Regions from separate parts of the Streptomyces sp. SGAir0957 genome, predicted to be linked through region 2. Evidence: predicted binding sites of a transcription regulator. Region 2 holds the regulator's gene; each other region holds the start of a gene.

Region 1 (9,815 bases), 860 kb from region 2:
CGCCCGTGCCGGCTTCCGCTCCTGCGTGTTCATCCCGCACGACCTGGAGCAGGGCAAGGTCGTCATGGCCGGTGTCTACGGCGGTGACCTCGTCGCCATCGAGGGCAACTACGACGATGTGAACCGCTTCTGCTCCGAGCTGATCGGCGACCCGCTCGGCGAGGGTTGGGGCTTCGTCAACGTGAACCTGCGCCCGTACTACGGCGAGGGCTCCAAGACGCTGGCCTACGAGATCTGCGAGCAGCTCGGCTGGCGGCTGCCCGACCAGCTGGTCATCCCGATCGCCTCCGGATCGCAGTTCACGAAGATCGACAAGGGGCTCCAGGAGCTGATCAAGCTCGGCCTCGTCGAGGACAAGCCCTACAAGCTGTTCGGCGCCCAGGCCGAGGGCTGCTCGCCGGTCTCGGTCGCGTACAAGGGCGGCCACGACGTCGTCCGGCCGCAGAAGCCGAACACCATCGCCAAGTCCCTCGCCATCGGCAACCCGGCCGACGGTCCGTACGTGCTCGACATCGCGCGCCGCACGGGTGGTGCCGTGGAGGACGTGAACGACGAGCAGGTCGTCGACGCGATCAAGCTGCTCGCCCGGACCGAGGGGATCTTCGCGGAGACCGCCGGTGGGGTGACGGTCGGTGTCACCAAGAAGCTCATCGAGGCCGGGCTGATCGATCCGTCTCTGACGACCGTCGTGCTCAATACCGGTGACGGGCTCAAGACGCTTGACGCTGTCGCCGAGACTTCGCAGGCCACGGCGACCATCAAGCCGTCCCTCGACGCGTTCCGGGCCGCCGGGCTCGCCGCCGAGTAGGTTTCCCCGCCCCGCCCCGCCCCGCCCCTTCCCGTAACCGGGGGCTCTGCCCCCCGGGCCCCCGCTAGTGCTGAGGTGAGTTGTGAGCGTCAACGTCCGCATTCCTACCATTCTGCGTACCTACACCGGTGGGCAGGCCGAGGTCGCCGCCGAAGGGGGCACGCTCGGTGAGGTCATCGCCGATCTCGAGAAGAACCACACCGGGATCGCCGCCCGCGTCCTCGACGACCAGGGCAAGCTGCGCCGCTTCGTCAACGTCTACGTGAACGACGACGACGTCCGCTTCGAGCAGGGTCTGGAGACCGCGACGCCGGACGGCGCCGGCGTGTCGATCATTCCGGCCGTCGCCGGCGGCTGATCTTCCCCTGATGCACGCTGAGTTACCCCTGTTGCCCCCTCCGCGAGAGAAGCGGAGGGGGCAATTCTGCATGGTTGAGCGCGGTACAGTTGGGGAACCTGGTTCGTTTCCCCGCGTGGTGCATGACGGGCGCATATGAGTTTCCGCTCGGGACGCGACAAGAAGCAGCCAAAGTGCCCAGCCCCTTCGAGCCTTTTATGGCATTTGCCTGGCCCGAGTTGCCCAGGGATCCGGTGAGTTGGCCCGGTTTCCCCGTTCGAGGGTGCCCAGATTTCACGTCCGATTGACCTGTTGCAGACGGCAGTTGGGCAGATACATTCAGCCGCGGTCGACGCGTTCCGGCGCACACCCCTACCCATTGGGGAGGGTGAGGTCTGACCCGGATCCGCGAAGTGCGGATCTGTGCAAGGGCCAGTAATAGGGGAGTTAGGCATGGCTCAGGGCACCGTCAAGTGGTTCAACGCGGAGAAGGGGTACGGCTTCATCGCGGTCGACGGTGGTGCGGATGTATTCGTCCACTACAGCGCGATTCAGATGGACGGCTACCGCACCCTCGAAGAGGGTCAGCGAGTGGAATTCGAGATCTCGCAGGGCCAGAAGGGGCCGCAGGCAGACATGGTCCGCCTTGCCGCCGCCGGCTGAAGCGCGTCGCGACTGACAGGCTTCGTACGAGACGAAGGGTCCGCGTCCCCCGAGGGGGCGCGGGCCCTTCGTCGTACCAGGGCCTGTCGTCACACTCCCTTCGTCGCCCGGACCGTGCTTCGCGCTGCGCGCGCCCCCGCCGGATGTGTGGTAGCCGCTTGCACTCGCATGGGTCGAGTGCTAATCATTGGGCTTAGCACTCTCCGAGTGAGAGTGACAGAACTTGGATCGGGTCGGTGAGGTCCGGGGGCCGGTGGGGCAAGGAACCACAAGGCTCAGGGGCCGTCCGTCGCGGGCACCAGCACGGTCCGTTTGCTTGCTTTTCCACCCCGTCCGGGAGGACCACTTCACATGGCCAAGATCATCGCGTTCGACGAGGAGGCACGGCGCGGCCTCGAGCGCGGCATGAACCAGCTCGCCGACGCCGTCAAGGTGACCCTGGGCCCCAAGGGTCGCAACGTCGTCCTCGAGAAGAAGTGGGGCGCCCCCACGATCACCAACGATGGTGTGTCCATCGCCAAGGAGATCGAGCTCGAGGACCCGTACGAGAAGATCGGCGCCGAGCTGGTCAAGGAGGTCGCGAAGAAGACGGACGACGTCGCCGGTGACGGCACGACGACCGCGACCGTCCTGGCCCAGGCCCTGGTGCGCGAGGGTCTGCGCAACGTGGCCGCGGGTGCCAACCCGATGGCCCTCAAGCGTGGCATCGAGAAGGCCGTCGAGGCCGTCTCCGCCGCTCTCCTCGAGCAGGCCAAGGACGTGGAGACCAAGGAGCAGATCGCTTCGACGGCCTCCATCTCCGCCGCCGACACCCAGATCGGCGAGCTCATCGCCGAGGCCATGGACAAGGTCGGCAAGGAAGGCGTCATCACCGTCGAGGAGTCCCAGACCTTCGGTCTGGAGCTGGAGCTCACCGAGGGTATGCGCTTCGACAAGGGCTACATCTCGGCGTACTTCGCCACCGACATGGAGCGGATGGAGGCGTCGCTCGACGACCCGTACATCCTCATCGTCAACTCCAAGATCGGCAACGTGAAGGACCTGCTGCCGCTCCTGGAGAAGGTCATGCAGTCGGGCAAGCCGCTGCTGATCATCGCCGAGGACGTCGAGGGCGAGGCCCTGTCGACCCTGGTCGTCAACAAGATCCGTGGCACCTTCAAGTCCGTCGCCGTCAAGGCCCCGGGCTTCGGTGACCGCCGCAAGGCCATGCTCGGCGACATCGCCATCCTCACCGGTGGCACCGTCATCTCCGAGGAGGTCGGCCTCAAGCTGGAGAACGCCGGTCTCGACCTGCTCGGCCGCGCCCGCAAGGTCGTCATCACCAAGGACGAGACGACGATCGTCGACGGCGCCGGTGACACCGACCAGGTCCAGGGTCGCGTCAACCAGATCCGTGCCGAGATCGAGAACAGCGACTCGGACTACGACCGCGAGAAGCTCCAGGAGCGTCTGGCGAAGCTGGCCGGCGGCGTGGCCGTCATCAAGGCCGGTGCCGCCACCGAGGTCGAGCTCAAGGAGCGCAAGCACCGCATCGAGGACGCCGTTCGCAACGCGAAGGCGGCCGTCGAGGAGGGCATCGTCGCCGGTGGTGGCGTGGCCCTGCTCCAGGCCTCCGCGGTCTTCGAGAAGCTGGAGCTCGACGGTGACGAGGCGACCGGCGCCAACGCCGTGAAGCTCGCCCTGGAGGCCCCGCTCAAGCAGATCGCCGTCAACGGTGGCCTTGAGGGTGGCGTCGTCGTGGAGAAGGTGCGCAACCTGGCCGTCGGCCACGGTCTGAACGCCGCCACGGGTGAGTACGTCGACATGATCGCCGAGGGCATCCTCGACCCGGCCAAGGTGACGCGCTCCGCGCTGCAGAACGCCGCGTCGATCGCCGCGCTGTTCCTCACCACCGAGGCCGTCATCGCCGACAAGCCGGAGAAGGCCGCTGCCGGCGGCGCTCCGGGCGGCATGCCGGGCGGTGACATGGACTTCTGATCCGGTTCGTTCCGGTTCAGCTGGTCTGTTCGTCCCGAGGGCGGCACTTCCTCTTCAGGAGGGGGTGCCGCCCTCGGGCGTTGCCGGGTTAAAGTCCCCGGGCGCATGACGGGCATATGACAGACACGGGGGGACGCTATGGGAGACGCGGGCGGCAGATCCGAGGACGCCTTTGCCTGGGGGCAGGTGGTGGCGGCGCTGGGCGTCGTCGGAGCGCTGGGCCTCGGCCTCTGGGCGACGGAGCTGCGCTCCGGGGACACGGCCTCGGGGCAGAGCGAACCGAAACCGGCCACCTGCTCGGACGGTGACGAGGACGGCGGCAGGAAGAACAAGGCGGCGGGGCGGGTCACCGGCGCCGAACTGTGCGCGGCCCTCAACCGCAAGGACCTCGCCACCCTGCTCGGCACGCCCGCCGAGATCCCGAAGAACGCGTCGGGCGGCGACAGCGAGGTCACGATGGCGGGCGGCCGCAAGATCCCGACGCCGTCGGCGCGGGTCGAGTTCGACACGTACACCGTGGACCTCGAAGGCACCTACGACGACCATCCGGTCGCCCTCACGGCGAGCCTCTTCGACGACCCGGTGGAGAACCGGCGCTTCCACGGCCACCGCGCGGTCCTCTACTCGGACCGCACCATCAGCCTCCAGTTCCGGCTGGACGGGAGCGATTCGAGCAGCGGTCCCGGCGTTCCGGCCCGTGTCCTGTCCGTGGCGCAGGACACCGGGGACAAGGGCGGCTCCTTCGAGCTGACGGTGTGGCGCGAGGACGGCGCGGTGCCGGACGACGCCGTGCTGTTCGACGTCGCCGAGCGGGTGCTCCCGGCGATCCCCGGGTGGGATTCCTGAAAATCCTCGGACACGTGTCAACCGGCGTCCGGCCGCCAGGTCTATAGAGCACGACAGCACGGTCGGGAACCACAGGGAGCACGGCGTTGACCGCAGAGGAGTTCGAGGAGTTCTACGCCCATGCGGTCGGGCGGCTCACCGGGCAGCTGTACGTCATGCTCGGCGACGCCCAGGAGGCGCAGGACGTCGTGCAGGAGGCGTTCGTGAAGGCGTGGAGCCGGCGCGGGCGCCTCGACCGGGAGGCCGCGCCCGAGGCGTGGATCCGGACCGTGGCCTGGCGGCTCGCGATACGCCGCTTCAAGAAGCTGCGCCGCAGCGAGCAGGCCTGGCTGCGGCACGGCGCCGCGCCGGACGTGGGCGCGCCCGAGCCCGGCACCGTGGCCCTCGTCGAGGCGCTGAAGGAGCTTTCGGCGCAGCAGCGCAGGGTCGTCGCCCTGCACTACATCTGCGATCTCTCCGTGGAGCAGATAGCGGGCGAGACCGGCCTGTCGACCGGCACCGTGAAGACCCATCTGTCCCGGGGCAGGACCGCCCTGGCCGCCCGTCTGCAGGACCCGTGCGCGCAGGAGGCACACCGTGACTGAGCACCGCGACGAGCCCGGCCTCGCCGAGGCGCTCAAGGAACTGGCCGCGTCCGGCGGGCGCGGGGCCGTGCCCCCGGCGCCGGGCGCGGTGATCCGGGCCCGCGGCGACCGGCTGCGGCGGCGCCGCCTCGCCGTCGCGGCGACCGCGGCCGTGGTGCTGTGCGCCGGGGCGGGCGGCGGCGTCGCCGCGAATCTCCTCGCGGACGGGCCCGGTACGGTGCGGCCCGCGCGGACGGGGGTGCCGCGGCCCGCGCCGTCGTCGGGCCCGCCGTCGACGCCACCGGCGCCACCGGCGACGACGCTGCCGCCGGACACGTCACCGTCCTCGTCCTCGTCCTCGTCCTCCTCCGCGTCCTCGTCCTCGACTTCGACCGAGAACGCGACCGCGGCATCGACCGAGACCGGGACCGAGACCGGGACCGCGACCTCGTCCCCGACCGGGACCGCGACCTCGTACTCCTCCGACTCCTCCTCCGACTCCTCCGACTCCTCCGACTCCTCCGACTCCTCGGGCTTATCCGGCTTCTCGGCGCCCCCCACCTCGGATCCGCAGCGGACGTCTCCGCCGGATTCCGCGCCGCCCAGCCGTCCCTGAGGCATCCCCCCACACCCACGCACGACCCGAACGGAGCTCCCGTATGCCCGCGGCCCTTCTGGAAGCGCCGTCTATACCCGGCACGGCCGCCGTACCGCGGCGGCGGCCGAGACGCCTGCGGCCGAGTCCGCGCGATCTGACGGTGCTGCGGATCTATCTGCTCACCCGGCTCGGACTGCTCGTCACCGCGTACTGCGTGACCCGGCTCTTCCCCGCCTCCGCGGACGCCAAGGAGGCCAGGCCACTGTTCTCGGCGTTTCAGCAGTGGGACTGGGCGCACTACCGGTCCATAGCGGAGTTCGGCTACTTCCACAGCAAGGACAACTCCGAGGCGTTCTTCCCCGGCTTCCCGCTCGTGCTGCGCGCCGTCCACGGGGTGGTGCCCGACTGGACGGCCGCCGGGCTGCTGATCTCGCTCGTGTCGGGCGGCGTCGCCGTCCTCGCCCTGGCCCGCATAGCCGGTGACGTGGTCGGCAGCCGGGCCGTGCTGCTCCTGCTGCTCTCGCCCTGCGCCGTGTTCCTGGCGGCCGGGTACACCGAGTCGCTGTTCCTCGCGTTCGCCCTGCCCGCGTGGCTCGCGGCGCGGCGCGAACAGTGGGCTCTGGCGGCACTGCTGACCGCCGCCGCGTCGGCCGTGCGGGTCAGCGGGCTCTTCCTCGCGGCGGCGCTGCTCGTGCAGTTCCTCGTGGCGCACGGTCCCGGGCGGCGGTGGCGGCGGCTGCCCTGGCTGGCGCTGCCCGCCGTGCCCGTGCTCGCGTACACCGTCTACCTGCACGCGAAGACCGGTGACTGGATGGCGTGGAAGCACGCGGAGGAGCGCGGCTGGTACCGCACGTTCCACGCGCCGTGGCAGGCGTGGTCGCACACCTGGGACGCGGCCTTCGACGGCGGCTACGCCACCGGGTACGCCGTCATGTGCCAGGCCGAACTTCTCGGGATGCTGCTCGGGCTCGCCCTGTTCGGCTGGCTGCTGCGGCGTCGCCGCTGGGCGGAGGCGACGTACATCGCGCTGAGCCTGTGGGCGCTCGGCACGTCCTACTGGTACACGTCGATCCCGCGCGCGACGCTCCTGTGGTGGCCGCTGTGGGCGGGCCTCGCCGCCTGGACGGTGCGCAGCCAGCGGGCCGCGTACGTCTGCCTGTGCGTGCTCGCGCCGATGTCGACGCTGTACGCGGTGACGTTCCTGTCGGGCCGCTGGGCCGGGTAGCGACCGCCGTGCTAACGGAGTGGTGTCTCCTGGTAGCTCTGCCAGGCGTCCCGGCCCGCCTGGGCCGCGCTCTGTGCCTGGTGGAAGGCGCGCGACGCCATCTCGGTGGGCGGCACCTCCCAGCCGCCGGTCCAGGTGCGGCCTGCCCGCACCACTTCGTACGCGAGGACGCCGACGCCGACCGCCGAGACGAGCAGCCCGGCGCCCCACAGCGCGGTGCCGGTGACGAGCCGCCGCTGGTTCGGCCGGAACTCCGTCCAGGAAATCTTCGAAAACGTGCTGTCAGCCATGGGGCCAGGATGCGGGAGCGGTGGCGGGGGCGCATGTGGAGCGGGAGCGGCCCGGTCAGACCCGTGTCTCCTCGCGGCCGTGGGCCATGGCCCTGCGGATCTGCGCCGCGTGCCCGTGGACGGTCGCGGGAGCGAGGGTGGTGAGCTGCCTCGGCGCGGGCTGCGCGCCCCGGCACAGGGAGCAGGTACCGCCCACCAGGACCTCGGGGTGGCCGGGTGTGCCGCACTTGGCGCACTCGATGACGCGCAGGATCGGGCGGGTCGACACGGGTGCCGGGGGCGGCAGCTTGTCGACGAGGCGCCGGTGCAGCAGGGCGGCCGGGCTGTGGACCCGTGCGGGGAGCCCGGCGGTCAGGGCGTGCAGCATGTCGTCCTCGCTCGCGCCGCGCGTGAACCACCGCTCCGCCTCCGGCGCGAGCCGCGCGCACTCGGCCGCCGAGAGCGCCAGGGAGGGGGAGCGCCGCCCCAGCGCCGCGAGCAGCAGGAACGCGCGGGTCCGCGTCGGGCGTTGCGTTGGTTCGGTCTTCTCGGGCGTCTCCTCCGGTACGTCGCCCATCGCGTACGCCGTCCACCAGGCGTCGCCCCTCGCGGTCCGGGAGAACCAGGTCCGCGTCACCCAGCGCGCGCTGCCCGACCCGTGCACGTGTTCGCGGCCCCGCCGCAGATGCCCGGCGCGTTGCAGGTTGTTGAGCGCCGTGCGCATCGCCGCCTGGCCGTACGGGAGGCAGCGCGAAAGGAGTTTCACCGACATCTCCGAGCCGTCGGGCAGCCGGTCGATGAACCCGGCGATGTGCGCTTCCCGCTCGGGAAGGTGCGTGAAGTCATGCCCTGTGCGCGGGTGTTGGTCGGGCGCGGAACGTTTTCCGTAGCCCGGGTTCGCCATGGGGTGCGATGAGGTGGAGGCGGCACTAAAGTTGGCGTCAGCCATGAGATCTCCCTGTTAGATCTTCAATGGTTAGTGCCCCCGCGTGTGTTGGTAGCACCGCGGGGGTTCGTTCGTTAATCGGTGACGTTAGGGCCTCGTCACCCAGCGTGGCAAGCCGGTGCCGGAACGTGTCCGATGCACCCAACGCGCAGGGAGGGAGGGTGGGTTGAGACCCACCCCCCAATCCTTACAAGCAGCGCTCGGGCCTCGGGGCTTGAGCCCCGGGTCACCCCCGCCGCAGGTCGGCGACGAACGCGGACCAGGCCTCCGCCCGGAGCACGAGCCTCGGGCCGGCGGGGTTCTTGGAGTCGCGGACCGGGACGAGTCCGGGGAGGTTGGTGGCGACTTCGAGGCAGTTGCTGCCCTCGCCGCCGCTGTACGTGGACTTGTGCCACGTGGCTGACGTCAGGTCAAGCTCGGGGCTCGTGATCTTCATGCTCGTAATCCTCTGCCACTGAGGCGATCAGGGCCAGGGACTGGTTCGGGGTGAGCGCGTTGGCCCTAAGCAGATCGTAGGAGTGCTGGTGGCGGGCGACCGTGGCTGGGTCGTCCAACAAGCGCCCGGTGGTGGGGGCTTCGATGAAGGACAGCGGGGGCGCGTCGTCGAAGTGCATGAGCTTGAGCGCGCCGTGCAGCGAGGCGTGGGCGCACGCCGCGAATGGGAGGACCTGCACGACCACTCGTCGTTGTCCGATCAGCTCGGCGATGTGGCGCAGGTTCGCGGCGAGCACCGCGGAGCCGCCGACCGGCCGTCGTAGCGCGGCCTCGTCCAGGACGGCCCACAACAACGGGTCTGTTGGGTTGTCGAGAAGGCGGGCGCGCTCCATTCGGGCGCTGAGGAGCTGGTCGATCGCCTCGTCCGGCGCGGTGGGCTGGTAGGCCAGAAACACCGCGCGGGCGTACTCCGGTGTCTGGAGCAGGCCGGGGATGAGCATGCCCCCGTACTCCATGATCGAGGTCGCCAGGGCCTCCGCCTCGGCCGCCTCCGCGAACTGTTCGGGGTGTTTGGACGCGTTCGCCTTGACGCAATGCCGTACGAAAAACGTGCCCATGCCCAGCGCCTCGTCCAAGCGGAGCGCCATGTCCGGCAACACGCGGCGCGTACCCGCCTCCATCTGGCCGATGTACGAGCCGCTGACGAACAGCCGCTCGCCCAGGGCCTGTTGAGTCAGGCCCGTTCTCTCGCGGGCGTGGCGGAGCTCCTCACCGATCATGACGCGGCGCGCGGCGGGGTCGAGGTCCTTCGGTCCGGTCATCTGCATCAGCTCCGGTGCAGCAGGTGCGGCTGTTGGGGGGTGCCCTCTGTTCACCGTAGGCCCGTAGCCGTCACGCTGTGTGGCGAAAGCGCAACTTGCTGTGAAGGGGTGGAGCATGGTGGTGCGGGATACGGAGCGTCTGCGGGTGGTCGAGGACGCGATCGAGCAATTGCGGGCCGAGCTCGGCGTGTTGGGGGTGCTGCTGCCGTCCCTGCGCGTGGACGCCGTGTCGGCGGCCGGGGAGACCGCGTATCCGCTGGTGAACCTCGGGTGCGTCAACCTGGACACGACGTTGCGGATGGTCGCGGTGCTGCACGAGAGGAACCG
Region 2 (9,815 bases):
CAGTTGCCGAGGACCTGAAGGCGGAACCACACCTTGTCGTCGACCCGGGCGATCGTCGTGCCGCGCACGCACTTGCCGGGCACGACCCCGTAGATCCACCCCTCGATCTTGATGTCCTTGCCGTCCTGGGTGCGGCCCCGGCAGTCGACCTTGACCTCGTCCGGTGTCGAACCGCCGGACGGGGAACGGCCGCTCCACGCCGCGGTGCAGCTGATCCAGGAGACTTTGGCGTGCGTCCGGTTCAGCTCCTGGGTGGCCTGCGCGTCGGTGGTGGCGGCGACGTCGGCCGGGTCGAGCTCGCCGTCGACCGGCTGGCACGCGAGAGCTCCCCCGGCCAGCACGGCCACCGCACCGCCCACGGCGAGCACACGCGGGGCCCGTAACCGCCCCAAACCCCTACTGATCCGTCTCAGATCCCCCATGGACGGCAGAATGCCACCGGCTCCCCCGCACGGGTAGAGCCGTTGCAGCCAGTGTCGGCGCGGGCGGCTACGCCCAGCGTCCGGTGCGGCCGAGCAGCAGCGCCACCGCCGCCGTCCCCGCCGTCGAGGTCCGCAGCACACTGCGTCCGAGCCGGTACGGGTGTGCTCCCGCGGCCGCGAACACGGCCAGCTCCTCCGGCGACACCCCGCCCTCCGGGCCCACGACCAGCACGATGTCGCCGTCCGTCGGCAGCTCGGCCGAGGCGAGGGCGGTGCTCGGCGCGTCCCGGTCCTCGTGCAGGACGACTGCCAGATCCGCGTCCGCGAGCAGTGCCGCGACCTCCTTGGTGGACGCCGCCTCCGCCACCTCGGGGAAGCGGACCCGGCGCGACTGCTTGCCCGCCTCGCGCGCGGTGGCCCGCCACTTGCCGAGGGCCTTCGTGCCGCGCTCGCCCCGCCACTGCGTGATGCAGCGCGACGCCGCCCACGGCACGATCGCGTCGACGCCCGTCTCGGTCATCGTCTCCACGGCCAGCTCCCCGCGGTCGCCCTTGGGCAGCGCCTGCACCACGGTGATCCGGGGCCGCTCGGCGGGCTCCGAGCGCACCGGGCCGACCTCCACGACCAGGCGGTCCTTGCCCTCGGCCGCGACGACGACGCCCTCGCTCCACTCCCCGCGCCCGTCCGTGAGGACGAGCGCCTCCCCGGCCCGCAGCCGCTTCACGGAGACGGCGTGCCGCCCCTCGGCGCCGTCGAGCACGTACGTGCGGTCGCCCGGCACCGGGCCCTCGACCACGAACACCGGGGCGGTCACGCGCCACCCCGCGATCCGCCCCGCTGCCCGAGCGTGGCCTCGGCGGCGCCCAGTTCGGCGGCGAGGACCTCGACGAGCTGCCCGGCGGGCAGTTCACGGGCGAGCCGGTGGCCCTGGCCCGCCCAGAGCGCCATGGCCTGCGGGTCACCCGCCTTGGCGGCGGCCTTGCGCAGCGGTGACGTCATGTGGTGGACCTCCGGGTACGCGGCGGGCGCGTACGGCCCGTGCTCGCGCATGAAGCGGTTGACGAGGCCGCGCGCGGGCCGCCCGGAGAAGGCCCGGGTCAGCTCGGTGCGGGTGAACAGCGGATCGGTCATGGCCTGTTTGTGGAGTGCGGGGGCGCCCGACTCGGGGGTCACGAGGAACGCGGTGCCGAGCTGGGCGAGGTCGGCCCCGGCCGCGAGCACGGCGGCGATCTGGGCGCCGCGCATGATGCCGCCGGCCGCGACGATCGGGAGCTGCACCGCTTCCCGTACCTGCGCGATCAGCGCGAGGAGGCCGATGCCGCTGCCGTCGGCCTCGGGGTTGTCGCGGTGGGTGCCCTGGTGGCCGCCCGCCTCGACGCCCTGGACGCAGACGGCGTCGGCGCCCGACCGCTGCGCGGCGAGCGCCTCCTCGACGGTGGTCACGGTGACGGCGGTCAGGGTGCCGACCTTGCGCAGCGCCTCGACGACCTCGCGGGTGGGGCAGCCGAACGTGAAGGTGACCAGCGGCACCGGCTCGTCGACGAGGACGGCGAGCTTGGCGTCGTAGCCGTCGTCGTGTCCGCTGTCGGGGTCGCCGAGCGGCGTCTGGTACCAGCCGGCCTCACCGGCGAGCTGGTGGCGGTAGACCTCGACCGCCGCGGGGTCCGCGACGTCGGGCTGCGGCATGAACACGTTGACCCCGAACGGCCGCCCCGTGAGCCCCCGCACCTGCTTGATCTCCTGGTACATCCCGTCGGCCGTCTTGTACCCGGCGGCGAGGAACCCGAGCCCGCCCGCATCGGACACGGCCGCCGCGAGCGCGGGCGAGGACCCGCCGCCCGCCATGGGGGCCTGCACGATCGGACAGGGGCAGAGAGCGGTCAGAGCGGAGGACATGACGGCATCGTGCCACGTACGGGACGGGCGGCCGAATCGGCGCTTCTGCCTGGCATGTGCCACCCCGGACGGGGTGGCACATGGGACACGCACTCGGGCGTCAGCGCCCTTTGAAGACGCGCCCGCCCTCTGCCGTCACCGCCCGTTGAAGGCGTCCTTCAGGCGCGAGAAAAGCCCCTGCTGCCCCGGCTGGAACTGGCCCGTGGGGCGTTCCTCGCCGCGGAGCTTGGCCAGTTCCCGGAGCAGGCGTTCCTGCTCGGGCTCCAGCTTCTGCGGGGTCATCACCTCGACGTGCACGATGAGGTCGCCGCGACCGCCGCCGCGCAGGTGCGTGATGCCGCGCCCGTGCAGCGGGACCGACTGCCCGGACTGGGTGCCGGGCCGGATGTCGACCTCCTCCATGCCGTCGAGCGTCTCCAGGGGCACCTTGGTGCCGAGGGCCGCCGCCGTCATGGGGATGGTGACCGTGCAGTGCAGGTCGTCGCCGCGCCGCTGGAAGACCGGGTGCGGCAGCTCGTGGATCTCCACGTACAGGTCACCGGCAGGGCCGCCGCCGGGGCCGACCTCGCCCTCGCCCGCGAGCTGGATCCGCGTCCCGTTGTCCACACCGGCCGGGATCTTCACCGTCAGGGTGCGGCGCGAACGGATCCGGCCGTCACCGGCGCACTCCGGGCACGGGGTCGGCACGACGGTGCCGAAGCCCTGGCACTGCGGGCACGGCCGCGAGGTCATGACCTGGCCGAGGAAGGAGCGCGTGACCTGCGAGACCTCACCGCGGCCGCGACACATGTCACAGGTCTGCGCGGAGGTCCCGGGCGCGGCGCCCTCACCGCTGCACGTCGAGCAGACGACAGCCGTGTCGACCTGGATGTCCTTGGTGGTGCCGAAGGCGGCCTCGTCCAGCTCGACCTCAAGACGGATCATGGCGTCCTGGCCGCGACGCGTGCGCGAGCGCGGCCCGCGCTGCGACGCCGTCCCGAAGAACGCGTCCATGATGTCCGAGAAGTTCCCGAACCCGCCGGCGCCGAAGCCACCGGCACCGCCGCCGCCCGACTGGGACAGCGGGTCGCCGCCGAGGTCGTAGACCTGCTTCTTCTGCGGGTCCGACAACACCTCGTACGCGGCGTTGATCTCCTTGAACCGCTCCTGTGTCTTCGGGTCCGGATTCACGTCCGGGTGAAGCTCACGGGCGAGCCTTCGGAAGGCCTTCTTGATCTCGTCCTGGGAAGCGTCGCGGCGCACGCCGAGTACGGCGTAGTAGTCCGTGGCCACTTACGACTCCGCCAGGATCTGTCCGACGTAACGTGCCACTGCGCGTACTGCTCCCATCGTTCCCGGGTAATCCATGCGGGTCGGTCCGACCACGCCGAGCTTGGCTACTGCCTCGCCGCCCGAACCGTAGCCGACCGACACGACGGACGTGGAGTTGAGTCCCTCGTGGGCGTTCTCGTGGCCGATGCGTACGGCCATGCCCGAATCGCCCACCTCACCGAGCAACTTGAGGAGCACGACCTGCTCCTCCAAGGCTTCCAGCACGGGCCGGATGGTGAGGGGAAAGTCATGTCCGAAGCGGGTGAGATTGGCGGTGCCGCCGATCATCAGCCGCTCCTCGGTCTCCTCGACGAGCGTCTCCAGGAGAGTGGAGAGCACCGTCGCGACCGTACCGCGGTCCTCCGCCTCGAAGGCCTCGGGCAGATCCTGCACCAACTGCGGCACATCGGCGAACTTGCGGCCCGCGACACGGCTGTTGAGCCGGGCCCGCAGATCCGCGAGGGACGGTTCGCCGAACGGCGCCGGGCAGTCGATCATCCGCTGCTCCACGCGCCCGGTGTCCGTGATCAGCACGAGCATCAGACGGGCGGGCGCGAGCGAGAGCAGCTCGACATGGCGCACGGTGGACCGGGTCAGGGACGGGTACTGGACGACCGCGACCTGCCGCGTCAGCTGCGCGAGCAGCCGCACGGTCCGGCCGACGACGTCGTCGAGGTCGACGGCGCCCTCGAGGAAGTTCTGGATGGCGCGCCGCTCCGGCCCCGTCATCGGCTTCACCGCGGTGAGCTTGTCGACGAAGAGGCGGTACCCCTTGTCGGTGGGGATGCGCCCGGCACTGGTGTGCGGCTGGGCGATGAACCCCTCGTCCTCCAGGGCGGCCATGTCGTTGCGCACCGTCGCCGGTGAGACGCCCAGGCTGTGCCGCTCGGTCAGCGCCTTGGAGCCGACGGGCTCCTCGGTGCCGACGTAGTCCTGGACGATGGCGCGCAGCACTTCGAGCCTGCGTTCACTGAGCATCGGGCGCACACCTCCAGCAACCGTCTCCGAGATCATCGCGATGGTCGTCGCGGTGATCGATGCGATCTTTCCGTTTTGGCACTCGCTGCGCGCGAGTGCCAGTCGTCCCCGGCTCAGTGTACGGCCGGTGGGTACGGACCAGGCAAGGCCGCTAGCGTCGACCCCATGAAAAGCACGGCGGACATCGACTGGCGGTCGGCGGGCTGGGAAGGGCTCGCGCCGCGCGTGGGCCGGGTCCGGCTGCCCGGCTGGGACTGCACGACCGGCCTGGTCGTGGGCGACGACGCGGCCCTGCTCATCGACACGGGCTCCTCCCTGTGCGAAGGGGCCCGGCTGCGCACGGACACCCGCCGCCTGCTCGGTTCGCGCGCGCGGGTGGCGCACATCGCGCTGACGCACCCCCACTTCGACCACGTCCTCGGCACGGCCGCCTTCGCGGGCGTCGAGGTGTACGGGGCCGCGGGCATCGACACCGTGTTCGCGCGGGACGGCGCGGACGCCCTGCGCGCCGACGCCGTACGCCACGGGGTCGATCCCGACGCGGCGGCCGAGGCGGCGGACCTCCTGGTCACCCCGGCCCACCGCATCTGCGGCGAACGCACGCTCGACCTGGGCGGCGGCGTCCAGGTCCTGCTCGCGAACATCGGCCCCGGCCACACGGCCCACGACCTGGCGGTTCTGGTCCCCGGGCCGGAGATCGTCTTCTGCGGCGACCTGGTCGAGGAGTCCGGCGAGCCCCAGGCGGGCACGGACGCGGCCCCACGCCTGTGGCCGCAGGCGCTGGACCGGCTCCTCGCCCTGGGCGGCGAGGACGCCCGCTACGTCCCCGGGCACGGATCAGTGGTGAATGCGGCGTTTGTCCGCGAGCAGCGCGCCACACTGGCGGCGCGATCCGGCGTGTCGTAGCCCGTACGCGACGGCTTCTCCTATCGTCGGCCGAATGCGCCAGTACAGCCCTGACCTCACGCCGCCGTGGAAGCGGAAGACCTCGGTGCCCGAGGTCCCGGCCGAGCCGGATCTCGTGGTCGAGGAGGTCACGACCGGCTTCTGCGGCGCGGTCGTCCGCGTCGAGAAGACGGCGCAGGGCCCGACGGTGACCCTGGAGGACCGCTTCGGCAAGCACCGCGCGTTCCCGATGGAACCCCGCGGCTTCCTCCTGGAGGGCAAGGTCGTCACCCTGGTCCGCCCCTCGGCGGGCGGCCCGGCGCGCCCCACCCGCACGGCATCCGGCTCACTCGCCGTCCCCGGCGCCCGCGCGCGCGTGGCCCGCGCGAGCCGCATCTACGTCGAGGGCAAGCACGACGCCGAGCTGATCGAACGGGTCTGGGGCGCCGACCTGCGCATCGAGGGCGTGGCGGTGGAATTCCTGGAGGGCGTCGACGACCTCCCGGCGATCGTGGCGGAGTTCGATCCCGGCCCCGACGCGCGCCTCGGCGTCCTGGTCGACCATCTGGTCCCCGGCACGAAGGAACACCGCATCGCCCAGTCGGTCACCAGCCCGCACGCCCTGGTCGTCGGCCACCCCTACATCGACATCTGGGAGGCCGTGAAACCGTCCTCCGTGGGCATCGACGCCTGGCCCCGCGTCCCCCACGGCCAGGACTGGAAGACGGGCGTCTGCCGAGCGCTGGGCTGGCGCGTCGCCAACACGGGCGAGGCCTGGCAGCACATCCTGTCCCGGGTCCACTCGTACAGGGACCTGGAACCGGCGCTGCTGGGCCGGGTGGAGGAGCTGATCGATTTTGTGACGGGCGGAGAAGCTTAGATCGCCGGACGAAACGCGCCCCGAGAGGGGCGCGGGGAACTGCGCGACCAGCCACGACGAAACCCGCACCCGCGGTGAAGAACACCACCCCTACGGCGCGTAGGCGCTGTCAGTCGACCAGATCCCGCACAACCCCGTCGGCCAGCAACCGCCCCCGCAGGGTCAGAACCGCCCGCCCCGCGTCGAACGGCCCCGCCTCAAGCAACCCGTCCCGCACAGCCTTCCGCGCAGCGCTAAGCCCGGCGGGCTTCAGCAAGGACACCGGGCACCCGTCCCGGAGCCGTAGCTCCAGCAGAATCCGCTCGACCCGCCGATCCTCATCGGCCAAGATCTCCCGCCCCGCGCCCGGCGAACGACCCTCCGCCAGCGCAGCGGCATACGCCCCGGGATGCTTGACGTTCCACCACCGCACCCCGCCCACATGCGAGTGCGCCCCGGGCCCGGCCCCCCACCAGTCGGCCCCGCGCCAGTACAGCTCGTTGTGCAGACACCGCCCCGCCTCGGACGTGGCCCAGTTCGACACCTCGTACCACTCGAACCCGGCGGAGCGCATCGCCTCGTCGGCGATGAGGTACCGGTCCGCGTGCACGTCGTCGTCGGTCATGGGCACCTCGCCGCGCCGGATGCGCCGGGCGAGCTGGGTGCCCTCCTCGACGATGAGCGCGTAGGCGGAGATGTGGTCGGGCCCGGCGCCGAGGGCGGCGTCGAGGGAGGCCCGCCAGTCGTCGTCGCTCTCGCCGGGGGTGCCGTAGATGAGGTCGAGGTTGACGTGGTCGAACCCGGCCGCCCGCGCCTCCGCGACGCACGCCTCGGGCCGCCCGGGGGTGTGCGTGCGGTCGAGGATCTTGAGGACGTGCTGCCGGGCGCTCTGCATCCCGAACGAGATCCGGTTGAACCCCCCGGCGCGCAGCTCGGCGAGGTAGGCGGGGTCGACGGACTCCGGATTCGCCTCCGTCGTCACCTCCGCGTCGTCCGCCAGCCCGAACTCCTCGCGGATGGCACCCAGCATCCGTACGAGGTCCGCGGCGGGCAGCAGCGTGGGCGTGCCGCCGCCGACGAAGACGGTCCGCACGGGGCGCGGGTCGTCGCCGAGCACCTTGCGGGCGAGCCGGACCTCCTCGATCAGGGTCTCGGCGTAGTTGTCGCGGGAGGCGAGCACGCCGCCGGTGGAGCGCAGCTCGGTCGCGGTGTAGGTGTTGAAGTCGCAGTAGCCGCAGCGGGTGGCGCAGTACGGGACGTGCAGGTAGAAGCCGAGGGGCCGGGTGGCGGCGCCGGCGAGGGCGGAGGCGGGCAGCGCCCCGTCGTCGGGCACGGGCTCACCATCGGGGAGGGCGGAAGGCATACCCCCATTGTCCAGCAGCCCGGCCCGAGCCGGGCCGCCCGCTCACATGGCCTGGAGCACGAGCAGCGCCAGATCGTCGTCCGGTGGCGCGTCCGCGTACGCGTGCACGAGCCGCCGGATGCGCTCGGCGAGCAGTTGCGCGGTGAGTCCGGCGCAGCCGGAGAGGGCCTGGGCGAGCCCGTCGTTGTCGTCGAACTGGCGGTGTCCCGAGCGGCGCTCGGTGACGCCGTCGGTGACGCAGAGCAGGGTGTCGCCGGTGAGCAGCTCGAACGTCTCGCTGGTGTAGTCGGGGTCCTCGACGACGCCGAGCAGCACTTGGGGGACGGCGGCGGTGAGGACCTCGCCGCCGGGCCGCATCAGGAGGGGCAGCGGGTGTCCGGCGGAGGCGAGGGTGCAGGTGACGGCGCGGCCGTCGTCGGACGGGGTGAGTTCGCCGTAGAGGAGCGAGAGGAAGCGGGAGCTGGAACCTTCCGCCGGAATGCCCTGGCCGCCCGCCGCGGCGAGGGCGCGGGCGGCGGCGTCGGCGGCCTCGGTGGCGTCGTCGAGCAGCAGCCGGTTGAGCCGGTCGAGGACCTGGGCGACGGGGTAGCCCTCGCGGGCGAGGAGCCGCAGCCAGGGCCGGACGAGGCCGATGACGACGGCCGCCTCCGGACCCTTGCCCTGGATGTCGCCGAGCGCGAAGCACCAGCGGCCGTCGCCCGCGGGGAAGACGTCGTAGAAGTCGCCGCCGGGGCCGCCCGCCTCCTTGGGTTCGTAGACGAGGGCGCTCTGGACGCCGGGGATCTCGGCGATGGCGGTCGGCAGCAGCCCGCGCTGGAGGATGCGGCTGATGGTGGCCTGCCGGGTGAAGCGGCGGGCGGCGCTGACGGCGAGGGCGACCCGGCGGGCGAAGTCCTCGACGAGCCCGGTGACCTCGTCGGGGAAGCGGAGCAGGTTGGCCCGCCCGATGACGAGGATGCCGAGGCTGCGGCCGCCGACCATGAGCCGGTAGGCGAGGGCGGACCCGGCGTCGTCGGGGCCGGTGTCGCCGCGGGACTCGAACGGCCAGTGCACGGGGACGGCGGCGGTGCGGGCGGCGGCGGGCAGCCGCGGGGGCTCCTTCTCCAGGCGTCCGCGCAGTTCGTCGGTGCGGTTCTCCTGGGCGTGCCAGACGCGGGCGAGCCGGGGCGTGGGCAGCGGGTCGCCGTCGCCGCGCGCGTCGGGGTCGGGGGTGCCGGGGGTGGAGCGGCCGTCGTCGTCGTAGAACCAGACCGCGCACCAGTCGGCGAGGCGGGGCACGAGGAGCTGGCCGACGAGGGTGGCGACCACGTCCTCGTCGAGCTGTCCCGCGAGCAGGTCGGAGGCCTCGGCGAGGAAGGAGAGCGCGCCGCGGTTGATCCAGTCGCGGTCCTGGGCGGCGCGCCGGGGCATGGGGGCGAGGAGGTCGGCGGCGCGCAGGCCGCGCTCCAGGGCGCGTACGGCGGACTGCACGGAGGGTTCGGCGGGGATCTCGCCGGCCTCGGCGCGTTCGGCGGGGAGCCGGGCCCACACCGTCTTGGTGCCGGGCCGGTAGGTGATGCCCCATGCCTCGGCGAGGGTCGCGACGAGGTGGAGGCCGCGCCCGTACTCGGGGGTCTCGACGGGGCGCGAGGGCTGGTGGCCGCGGACGGCGCGGGCCGGGTGCTGGTCGGTGACCTCGACGACGAGCCCGGCGGGGGTGCCGTCGGGGGTGCCGTCGGGGGCGGCCTCGTCGAGGCGGCACAGCAGGTCGACGCTGGTCCCGGCGTGCACGACGGCGTTGGTGACGAGTTCGCTGACGACGACCACGGCGTCATCGGTCAGCCGGTCGACGAGGTGGACGGCGCCGGGCAGGCCCTGCTCGGTCCAGTCGGTGAACGCCGCGCGGACGAAGCGGCGGGCGGCCGCGGGCGCGAGTGGGTTCCCCGGCAGCGAGGTGCGGACCATGACCGGTCCGACGAGCGGTTGGTCCGCTACGTCCCCGCCGCCGAAGGCGGTGTCCCGCTGGATAGGAATGGACCCCACGTTCGGCTCCTGAGCAGTTCGGGCAAAGACGCCTCAGGCGACACGAACAGAGTGACAGACTGACCACGCCCATAAGCAC
Region 3 (9,815 bases), 530 kb from region 2:
CCCGCGACACGAAGCGGCTCCAGGAGCAGGCGACGGAACTGCACGACCGGCACGGCATCGAGGCCGAGGTGCTCACGGCCGACCTGTCCACCGACGACGGCATCGCGGCGGTCGAGAAGCGCCTCGCCGACCCGAAGGCCGCGGTCGACCTGCTGGTCAACAACGCCGGGTTCGGCAACAAGGGCCGCTTCCTGGAAGTGTCCATGGCCGACGAGCTGACGATGCTGAAGGTGCACTGCGAGGCCGTCCTACGGCTCACCTCCGCGGCGACCGGGGCGATGCGCGAGCGCGGGCGCGGCGGTGTGATCAACGTGGCGTCGGTCGCGGCGTTCGTCCCGCGCGGCACGTACGGCGCCTCGAAGGCGTGGGTCGTCCAGTTCACGCAGGGCGTCGCGAAGGACCTGGCGGGCTCGGGCGTCCGCCTGATGGCGCTCTGCCCCGGCTTCGTGCGCACGGAGTTCCACGAGCGGGCCGGGATGGGCACGGACAACATCCCCAAGTGGATGTGGCTCGACGCCGACAAGCTGGTGACAGCCGCCCTGGCGGACCTGTCCCGCAACAAGACCCTCTCGATCCCGGACCCGCGCTACAAGGCGCTGATGGGGCTGGCGAAGGTGACCCCGCGCGGCCTGCTGGGCGGCGTCACCTCAAAGACGGGCCGAAAGTACGGCCCCCGCTAGGGCCACGAGGAACGGCGCGAGCACCGCAAACGCGCCCCCGCCAGGGGCGCGGGGAACGGCGCGAGCACCGCAAGCGGCCCCGCCAGGGGCGCGGGGAACGGCGCGAGCAACCACGACGCTCCGCGGACGGCGACGAACCGCACCCAGCAGACGCGCCCCCGCCAGGGGCGCGGGGAACTGCGCGACCAGCCACCACGCAACCCGCGCCCGGCAACGACCAGAACCCGGCAGACGCGCCCCGGAAAACCAGGAGGCCCGGCCCCCGAAAACACAGGGGGCCGAGCCTCAGGTCACTTCAGCGGAGCGCGTCAGTGGGAGTGGCCGTGACCGTGGCCCGCGGCCTCCGGCTCCTCCTCCGCCGGCTTCTCGACGACCAGGGTCTCGGTCGTGAGGAGCAGGGAGGCGATGGAGGCGGCGTTCTCCAGGGCGGAGCGGGTGACCTTGACCGGGTCGATGACGCCGGCCTTGACCAGGTCGCCGTACTCGCCGGTCGCGGCGTTGTAGCCGGAGCCCTTCTCGAGCTCGGCGACCTTGGAGACGATGACGTAGCCCTCGAGGCCCGCGTTCTCGGCGATCCAGCGCAGCGGCTCGACGGCGGCGCGGCGGACGACGGAGACGCCGGTGGCCTCGTCGCCCTCCTTGCCGAGGTTGTCGTTGAGGACCTTCACGGCGTGGACGAGCGCGGAGCCACCACCGGAGACGATGCCCTCCTCGACCGCGGCGCGGGTCGCGGAGATGGCGTCCTCCAGACGGTGCTTCTTCTCCTTGAGCTCGACCTCGGTCGCGGCACCGACCTTGATGACGCAGACGCCGCCGGCGAGCTTCGCGAGGCGCTCCTGGAGCTTCTCGCGGTCCCAGTCGGAGTCCGTGTTCTCGATCTCGGCCTTGATCTGGTTGACGCGGCCCTCGACGTCGGCCTTGTTGCCGCCACCGTCGACGATCGTGGTGTCGTCCTTGGTGATGGTGACGCGGCGGGCGGAGCCGAGGACGTCGAGACCGGCCTGGTCGAGCTTGAGGCCGACCTCTTCGGCGATGACGGTGGCACCGGTGAGGGTGGCCATGTCCTGCAGCATCGCCTTGCGGCGGTCGCCGAAGCCGGGGGCCTTGACCGCGACGGCGTTGAACGTGCCGCGGATCTTGTTCACGACCAGGGTCGACAGGGCCTCGCCCTCGACGTCCTCGGCGATGATCAGCAGGGGCTTCGAGCCGCCCGCCTGGATGACCTTCTCCAGGAGCGGGAGCAGGTCCTGGATCGAACCGATCTTGCCCTGGTGGATCAGGATGTACGGGTCGTCGAGGACGGCCTCCATACGCTCCTGGTCGGTGACGAAGTACGGGGACAGGTAGCCCTTGTCGAAGGCCATGCCCTCGGTGAAGTCGAGCTCCAGGCCGAAGGTGTTGGACTCCTCGACGGTGATGACACCGTCCTTGCCGACCTTGTCCATCGCCTCGGCGATGAGCTCGCCGACCTGGCTGTCCTGGGCGGACAGACCGGCGACGGCGGCGATGTCGGACTTCTCGTCGATCGGGCGGGCGGTCGCGAGGAGGTCCTCGGACACGGCCTTCACCGCGGCGTCGATGCCCTTCTTCAGGGCGGCCGGGGACGCGCCCGCGGCAACGTTGCGCAGGCCCTCCTTGACCAGGGCCTGGGCGAGCACGGTGGCGGTGGTCGTACCGTCACCCGCGATGTCGTTGGTCTTGGTCGCCACCTCCTTCACCAGCTGCGCGCCGAGGTTCTCGTACGGGTCCTCGACCTCGACCTCGCGGGCGATGGTCACACCGTCGTTGGTGATGGTGGGGGCGCCGAACTTCTTGTCGATGACGACGTTGCGGCCCTTGGGGCCGATCGTCACCTTGACCGTGTCGGCAAGCTTGTTGACGCCGCGCTCGAGGGCGCGACGGGCGTCCTCGTCAAACTTCAGGATCTTCGCCATGGGAGCGTTTCAGCCCTCTCGAAAAACTAGGGGTGAACGAAGGACGCCCCTGACCCCGGCTTCTTACGGTCGCGGGTGCCAGGGGCGCACTTCACATCAAAAGCTGCTTTTTCGGCCGCTTACTTCTCGACGATCGCGAGGACGTCGCGCGCCGAGAGGACGAGGTACTCCTCGCCGTTGTACTTGACCTCGGTGCCGCCGTACTTGCTGTACAGCACGATGTCGCCGGACTTCACGTCGAGCGGCAGGCGCTCGCCGTTCTCGAAGCGGCCCGGACCGACGGCGAGGACGACGCCCTCCTGGGGCTTCTCCTTCGCGGTGTCCGGAATGACCAGGCCGGAGGCCGTGGTCTGCTCGGCGTCGAGCGGCTGGACCACGATGCGGTCCTCGAGCGGCTTGATGGCAACCTTGGAGCTGGCGGTCGTCACGATCCGGTCTCCCCCTTCGGAGATCTCACGGGGTTAAGAGTCTGAGGTGGCGACCAGGTGGATCCGTCGTCGCGGGTGCCGGACCTGCCCGTCGCTGATTGGCACTCTCCAGTGGTGAGTGCCAGGGTCGAGACTATGACCGCGATTAGCACTCGGTCAAGCGGAGTGCCAATCGTCCGGCGACGCGGCGTGGATCTGGCCGGTCGCGCAGTTCCCCGCGCCCCTGGGCGGGCCCGGTCACAGGTAGGCGTTCAGGTGGGCCACCTCGTAGCCCTGGCTCCGGATCTCTCGCAGCAGGGTTGCCGTCGTGTCCGCCGGGCGCCGGCCTCCCCCCACCTTGATGATGTCGCCCGGGTGGAGGCGGAGGTGGAGGTGGAGATGGGGCGGGTCGGGGGCCTCGTGGGTCCACAGGACGATCGCCTCGATGCCGCAGGCGGCGGCCGCCCGGAGCGTCGCCGCGTCGAAGCCGCCCTCGGGCGGACGGAGCAGCCGCGGGGCACGGCCGAAGCGGCCCGCGACGCTGTCCTGTTGCGCGCAGATCTGCGTGTGCTGGGCGACGTAGCCGAGGCCGGGCAGGGACGCGCGCGTGAAGGTGCGGTTCTCGATGTCGGCGCCCAGGGCGCGCAACCGTGCGAGGGGGCCGGAGCGGGTGGCGGGCCGTGCCAGGAACACGGACAGCGGCAGGCGCTTCTCGCGGACCAGTGCCGCGAGTCCGCGGGCGCCGGGATGGTCGCCGTCCAGGTCGTAGGTCAGGAAGACGACCTTGTCGCGGGTGGCGATGTGGTCGATCACCGGGGGGACCGTTCCCGCCGGGCCGGCCGGGGGTGCCGCCGCCGGGGCCGCGTGATGGTGGCGGACCCCCTGCGCCGCCTTGCGGCCCATGCGTTCGATCGGGTCGACGGACTGGGCGCAGCCGGTGAGGAGCAGGGCGGCCGCCAGGGTGGCGGCGAGGGTGCGGCCGGGTGTCACAGGTAGTCCTCGAGGCGGGCCACCGCGAACCCGTCGGCGGTGGCCCGGTCCAGGAACGTACGGACCATGTCGGGCATCGTGCCCGCCCAGTCCCCGCGGCCGCGGAAGTGCGTGAGGACGATGTCGCCGGGGTGGAGGGACCGGTCCCATTCCCGGTAGTCGACGCGGTCGGCGAAGACCTCGGCGTTCCAGATCGGCGCGTGGGTGATGCCGCACGCCTTGGCGGCCCTGAGAGTGGTCCGGTCGTAGTCGCCGTACGGCGGGCGGAAGAGGGTGGGGCGCTTGCCGTAGTGGCGTTCGAGCTTGTCCTGCATGCCGCAGATCTCGTGCTTCTGCTCCGCGTAGGAGAGGTTCGGCAGGAAGCGGTGGTGCAGGGTGTGGTTGTTGAGGGTGGCGCCGTCCAGGTCCCTGGCCTTCGCGAAGTACGCGTAGCCCGGCTTCTTCTTCCTGACCTCGGTGTCGGTCAGGAAGGCCGTGTACGGGATCTTCAGGTCGTTCATCATCCGTAGGAAGCGCGGGTCCTTCTCGGCGCCGTCGTCGATGGTGAGGAAGACGACCCGGTCCTTGGTGGGCACCGTGGTGAAGACGGGCGGCAGGGCGAGCCGGTCCTGGCCCGCTACCTCGAACCCCGCGCGCGGCCTGATCACCGGCTTCTTCGCGGGCGGCTCGGGTGCGGCGAGAGGGACCTCGGCCAGGCCCCAGCGCCGGGCCGCCGCGGCGCGGCGGGCCTGCTGGCCGAGGGCCGGGCGCACCGCCCGCTCGGCGACCGCCCGGTCCGCGGCGGCGCTCTCCGTGGCCGCCCGCGTCCGTTCCTCACGGGGGTCAAAGTCGCCCGCGCAGGCGGTCGCGAGCGATGCCGTGGCCAGCGCGAGGACCCATGTGCGGGGCGCGGCCCTGCGGGCGGATCCCGTGCGGAGCGCGGTTCTGCGGGTGGATTCCGTGCGGGGCGCGGCCCGGCGGCCCGACCCCGTGCGGGGCGCGGTTCTGCGGGCGGATTCCGGGCGGGCCGGCCGCGCGGCCGTCTCTTCATCTTGTCGTACCGACACTCGTCGCATGGCGCCGGATCCTCGCAGCTCAGAGCCCTGATGCGGGGCCGACACCGCCACCGCGCACGGACCGTCCACCGACTGGCCCACAATGGATCGGGTGAGTTCCTCTGCCACGTCCGACGACGCCGCCGCCGACTTCCGCGCCCTCCTCGCCCCGGAGGGCCAGGCCCTCCTCGACGCGTTGCGCGAGCACGATCCGGCGCAGGAGCTGGCCCTCGCGACCCGGCTGCGCCGCGACCACCCCGCCGCGCTCGTCTCGGCGGCGCTCGCGCAGGCGCGGCTGCGGCAGCGGGCGGTGGCGAAGTTCGGGGCGGAGGACGCGGCCCGCATGTACTTCACGCCGAACGGGGTCGAGCAGGCCACCCGCGCCGGGGTCGCCGCCCACCGTGCCGCTTCGTTCCGCGCGCTCGGTGTCCGGTCAGTCGCCGACCTGTGCTGCGGCATCGGCGGCGACGCGATCGCCCTGGCCCGCGCGGGCATCTTGGTGCTCGCCGTCGACCGGGATCCGCACACCTGTGCCGTCGCCCGCGCCAACGCCGCCGCTCTCGGCCTCGACGACCTCATCGAGGTGCGGGAGGCGGACGTGACCGACGTGGACACCTCCGCGTACGACGCCGTCTTCGTGGACCCGGCCCGGCGCTCGGCCGGACGCGGGCGCATCTTCGACCCCGAGGCGTACTCGCCGCCGCTGTCCTGGGCCGTCTCCGCCGCGCTCGCCGCCCCGCGCGCCGCGCTGAAGATCGCGCCGGGCATCCCGCACGAGGCGATCCCGGCGGAGGCCGACGCGGAGTGGATCTCGGACGGGGGTGATGTGAAGGAGGCCGTGCTCTGGTTCGGCACGGAGCCCGGCCGGATGCGCGCCACCCTGCTGCCGGACCCGCGCGAGCTGGTCGGGCGCGGGCTCCCGGATCCCGGGGTGCGGCCCGTGGGGCGGTACTTGTACGAGCCCGACGGGGCCGTCATCCGTGCGCATCTCGTCGCCGAGGTGGCCGAGCAGGTCGGGGGCGGGCTCATCGACGAGACCATCGCGTACGTCACCGCCGACGCGCCGCGCCCGACCCCGTACGCGAGCGCCTACGAGATCACGGACCAGCTCCCCTTCAACGTCAAGAAGCTGAAGGCGCTGTTGCGGGAGCGGGGCGTCGGGGTGCTGACCGTGAAGAAGCGGGGGTCCGCGGTCGAGCCGGAGGAGTTGCGGCGCAAGGTCATGCCCAAGCCGTACGGTAAGGGGGCGGTGACGGTGTTTCTGACGCGGGTGGCCGGGGCGCCGACCATGCTTCTCGGGGGGCCGGTCTCCCTTGGCTGAGGCCGCGGGGCTCTGCCCCGGCCCCCGCTCCTCACTCGCCGGAGGGGCTTGAACCAGCGTCCGACTTGCCGAGCAGGAAGGCGCGTTCCCGTCCGTTCCGGGCCAGCTTCGCCGCCCGCGCGTACTCCTCCCGCGCCTCCGCCACCCGGCCGAGCCGCTCCAGCAGATCGCCGCGCACGCTCGGCAGCAAGTGGTAGTCGCGCAGGGCCGGTTCGTCGGTGAGGGCGTCGACGAGGGGCAGGGCCGCGGCCGGGCCCGCAGCCATCGACACGGCCACCGCCTGGTTGAGCCGGACCACCGGGGACGGGGTACGGGCGGCGAGGAGCCCGTAGAGGGTGGCGATCTGGGACCAGTTGGTCTCCTCGTAGGTGTGGGCCCGGGCGTGACAGGCGGCGATGGCGGCCTGGAGGGCGTACGGTCCCGGCGGTCCCGGGGCCACCGCGTCCGCCCGGCCGAGCGCGGCGAACCCGCGCCGGATCAGGAGCGGGTTCCAGCGGGTCCGGTTCTGGTCCCTGAGCAGGACGGGCGAGCCGTCGGGCGCCGTGCGGGCGGCCGTGCGGGACGACTGGAGCTCCAGCAGAGCCGCGAGGCCGTGCACTTCGGGATCCTTCGGCATCAGCGACTGGAGGACGCGGGCCAGGCGCAGGGCGTCCTCGCACAGGCCGGGGCGCAGGTAGTCGTCGCCCGCCGTGGCGGCGTAGCCCTCGTTGAAGATGAGGTAGATGACCTCCAGGACCGAGCCGAGGCGGGCCTCGCGGTCGGGGCCGGTGGGCACCTCGAAGGCGACGTTGCGGGTGGCGAGGGTGCGTTTGGCGCGGACGATGCGCTGGGCGACCGTCGGTTCGGGGGCGAGGACCGCGCGGGCGGTCTCCGCGGTGGTGAGGCCGCCGAGGAGGCGCAGGGTGAGGGCGACGCGGGCCTCGGCGGACAGCACCGGGTGGCAGGCCATGAAGACCAGGCGCAGCAGGTCGTCGTCGATGTCGTCCGGGTCGGCCGGGCTCTGGTCCTCGTACGCGAACTCCGTTGCCCTGCCGACCTCTTCGAGCTTGCGGGCGTAGTTCTCGCGGCGCCGCACGAGATCGACGGCGCGGCGCCGGGCGACGGCGGTGAGCCAGCCGCCCGGCCGCTCGGGCACACCGGATTCCGGCCACTGTTCGAGGGCGGCGACGAGCGCGTCCTGCGCCAGTTCCTCCGCGATGCCGACGTCGCGCACGACGCGCGTGACGGCGGCGATGATGCGGGGGGCCTCCATGCGGAAGACGGTCTCGATGGCCTGGGCGGTGGCGGCGTCCGGGCGGGCCGTTGCGCGGTGCTCGTTCACAGCCCACCATCAGACACCGGCCCTGGACGGACGCCAAGCCGGTCCGCCGGTCAGCCTTCGACGATCTCGCGGATCTCGGAGGTGACCGTCCACTCCTCGCCGTGGACGCGCAGGAACCGCTTGGTCCACTCCAGGACCTCGGCCTCGTCCTTCGCCTGGATGATCGCGTAGCCGCCGACGACCTCCTTGGTCTCGGTGAAGGGGCCGTCGGTGACGCTGATCTCGCCCTTGTCGTAGTGCACGCGCCTGCCCTGCGCGGTCGGGGTCAGTCCCGCCGTGTCGAGCAGGACGCCGGCCTTGGTCATCTCCTCGAGGAGGGCGCCCATGCGCTGCATCAGCTCGTCGCTGGGGCCGCCCTCGGGGGCGTTGTTCTCGTCGACGCGGACCATCGTCAGATAGCGGGGCATGATCATCTCCAGTGCTCTCGTGGACGTGCTCGCACTCGCTCGTGGATGTGCGTGCACTTGCTCGTGGACGTGCTTGCACTATCGCGTCGATCGAGCGCCCCCGGCATCGACACGGGCACCGGAATTCTCCGAGGATTTCCTCATGCCGTTCGATCACAACGACCACTACCACCGGCTCCTGCTGCGCCACGTGCCGCCCGGCGCCCGTACCGCGCTCGACGTCGGTTGCGGCACGGGCCGCTTCGCGCGCCGCCTCGTCGGCCTGGGCTGCCGGGTCGACGCGCTCGACCCCGACCCGGAGACGCTGGCCGCGGCGGAGGCGTCCGGCGGCGGTCCGCGCTACCGCCGCGCCGACGCCGCGACCGAGCCGCTCCCGTCCGGCCACTACGACGTGATCACCTGCCTGGCCAGCCTGCACCACATGCCGTTCACCACGCTGACGCGCTTCCGCGACGCCCTCGCGCCGGGCGGCCGCCTCCTCGTCCTCGGCTGCTACGCGGGCCACACCGCTCTGGATGTCGTCGCTTCGCCGGCGAACGCCGTGGCCCGCGCGGCGGTGTTCGCCACCGAGCGCGCCCGCGGCATCCGTACGCCGCCCCGCAAGGCCCCCGTCCGGCAGCCGGAGATGCGGCTGCCGCGGATCCGCGCGGAGGCGGACCGGCTGCTGCCGGGCAGCGAGGTGCGCCAACTCCTCTACTGGCGCTACCTGTTGACGTATACGAAGTGACGGGTCACCGCAGCGACTCCCACAGCTTCCCCGCCTCCGGCTCCTTCGCGACGACCCGGTTGGCGTCCGCCGGGGCCGGCACCACCGGCATGACGACGGTCTTCACGGCGTCGCCGGACAGCTCGCGCAGGCTGCGGGCCAGGTCGGAGAGTTCGGCGAGGGAGTCGAGCCCGGTGTCGGCGACGAGGCTGCCGGTGGCGGCGTCGGCGACGCGGTAGAGGCGGGCCGGGTCGGTGAGCAGGCCGTCCGCGGAGACCTCGCCGACCAGCGACTTCACGAGCTGCTGCTGGAGTGCGATGCGGCCGAGGTCGCTGCCGTCGCCGACGCCGTGCCGGGTGCGGGCGAAGGCGAGGGCGTCTTCGCCGTCGAGGTGGTGCGTGCCCGCCTCCAGGTGGAGGTGGCTGAGGTCGTCGTCGATGTCCTCGGTCGTCGTGACGTCCACGCCGCCGAGCGCGTCGACGAGCTTCGCGAACCCCGCGAAGTCGATCTCCAGATAGTGGTCCATGCGGACGCCGGTGAGGTGCTCGACCGTCTTCACCGCGCAGACGGGGCCGCCGACCGCGTAGGCGCTGTTGAACATGACGTTGTACGCGACCGCCGTCGTGCCGCCGGACTCCGTCGGGCAGGAGGGGCGTTCGACGAGGGTGTCGCGGGGGATGCTGACGACGGTCGCCTCGGTGCGGCCCGCGTCCAGGTGGACGACCATCGCGGTGTCGGAGCGGGCGCCGCCGTCCTCGCCGCCGCCGAGCGCCTTGTTCTCCGCGCCGGTGCGGGAGTCCGAGCCGAGGACGAGGAAGTTGAGGACGCCCGTGTCGACGGGGGCCGTGTCCCGCGACGCCGAGGGGGCGGCGGTGGGCGTCGGCCGGGCCGGGCGGTCGTCGCCGAGCGCGCTGTCGATGTCGACGCTGCGTATGTTGTGCTCGAAGTGCCAGTACGCCCAGCCGACACCGGCGCCGACGAGCACGAGGACGCAGCCGAGGGCGATCGCCACCGC

Evidence for each region. The regulator HrcA, encoded in region 2, represses chaperone genes, less so after heat shock. The targets are predictions, from matches to a motif close to TTNGCACTCNGNNNNNCNGAGTGCNAA.
Region 1: a site for HrcA is predicted at 1,966-1,992, ahead of groL (chaperonin GroEL). Genes of this name have one in related genera too.
Region 3: a site for HrcA is predicted at 3,188-3,214, ahead of groES (co-chaperone GroES). Genes of this name have one in related genera too.

What each region holds. Positions count from the first base shown of each region.
Region 1 covers NZ_CP027293.1:4,695,931-4,705,745, forward strand. Annotated here, with positions in the region: gene thrC (threonine synthase) at 1-808, shown strand, start outside; gene C1N81_RS25935 (MoaD/ThiS family protein) at 891-1,166, shown strand; gene C1N81_RS25940 (cold-shock protein) at 1,599-1,808, shown strand; gene groL (chaperonin GroEL) at 2,160-3,785, shown strand; gene C1N81_RS25950 (DUF6215 domain-containing protein) at 3,924-4,631, shown strand; gene C1N81_RS25955 (SigE family RNA polymerase sigma factor) at 4,718-5,215, shown strand; gene C1N81_RS25960 (hypothetical protein) at 5,208-5,810, shown strand; gene C1N81_RS25965 (glycosyltransferase family protein) at 5,854-7,017, shown strand; gene C1N81_RS25970 (hypothetical protein) at 7,029-7,307, opposite strand; gene C1N81_RS25975 (hypothetical protein) at 7,363-8,235, opposite strand; gene C1N81_RS25980 (DUF397 domain-containing protein) at 8,459-8,668, opposite strand; gene C1N81_RS25985 (helix-turn-helix domain-containing protein) at 8,643-9,488, opposite strand; gene C1N81_RS25990 (hypothetical protein) at 9,604-9,815, shown strand, end outside.
Region 2 covers NZ_CP027293.1:5,558,695-5,568,509, reverse strand. Annotated here, with positions in the region: gene C1N81_RS29820 (hypothetical protein) at 1-368, opposite strand, end outside; gene C1N81_RS29815 (16S rRNA (uracil(1498)-N(3))-methyltransferase) at 490-1,236, opposite strand; gene C1N81_RS29810 (nitronate monooxygenase) at 1,233-2,318, opposite strand; gene dnaJ (molecular chaperone DnaJ) at 2,454-3,590, opposite strand; gene hrcA (heat-inducible transcriptional repressor HrcA) at 3,591-4,607, opposite strand; gene C1N81_RS29795 (MBL fold metallo-hydrolase) at 4,773-5,513, shown strand; gene C1N81_RS29790 (DUF3097 domain-containing protein) at 5,548-6,372, shown strand; gene hemW (radical SAM family heme chaperone HemW) at 6,482-7,714, opposite strand; gene C1N81_RS29780 (SpoIIE family protein phosphatase) at 7,757-9,736, opposite strand.
Region 3 covers NZ_CP027293.1:5,025,682-5,035,496, reverse strand. Annotated here, with positions in the region: gene C1N81_RS27590 (SDR family NAD(P)-dependent oxidoreductase) at 1-680, shown strand, start outside; gene groL (chaperonin GroEL) at 989-2,614, opposite strand; gene groES (co-chaperone GroES) at 2,734-3,042, opposite strand; gene C1N81_RS27575 (polysaccharide deacetylase family protein) at 3,280-4,011, opposite strand; gene C1N81_RS27570 (polysaccharide deacetylase family protein) at 4,008-5,066, opposite strand; gene C1N81_RS27565 (THUMP-like domain-containing protein) at 5,149-6,366, shown strand; gene C1N81_RS27560 (RNA polymerase sigma factor) at 6,398-7,618, opposite strand; gene C1N81_RS27555 (YciI family protein) at 7,738-8,094, opposite strand; gene C1N81_RS27550 (class I SAM-dependent methyltransferase) at 8,237-8,821, shown strand; gene C1N81_RS27545 (LCP family protein) at 8,826-9,815, opposite strand, start outside.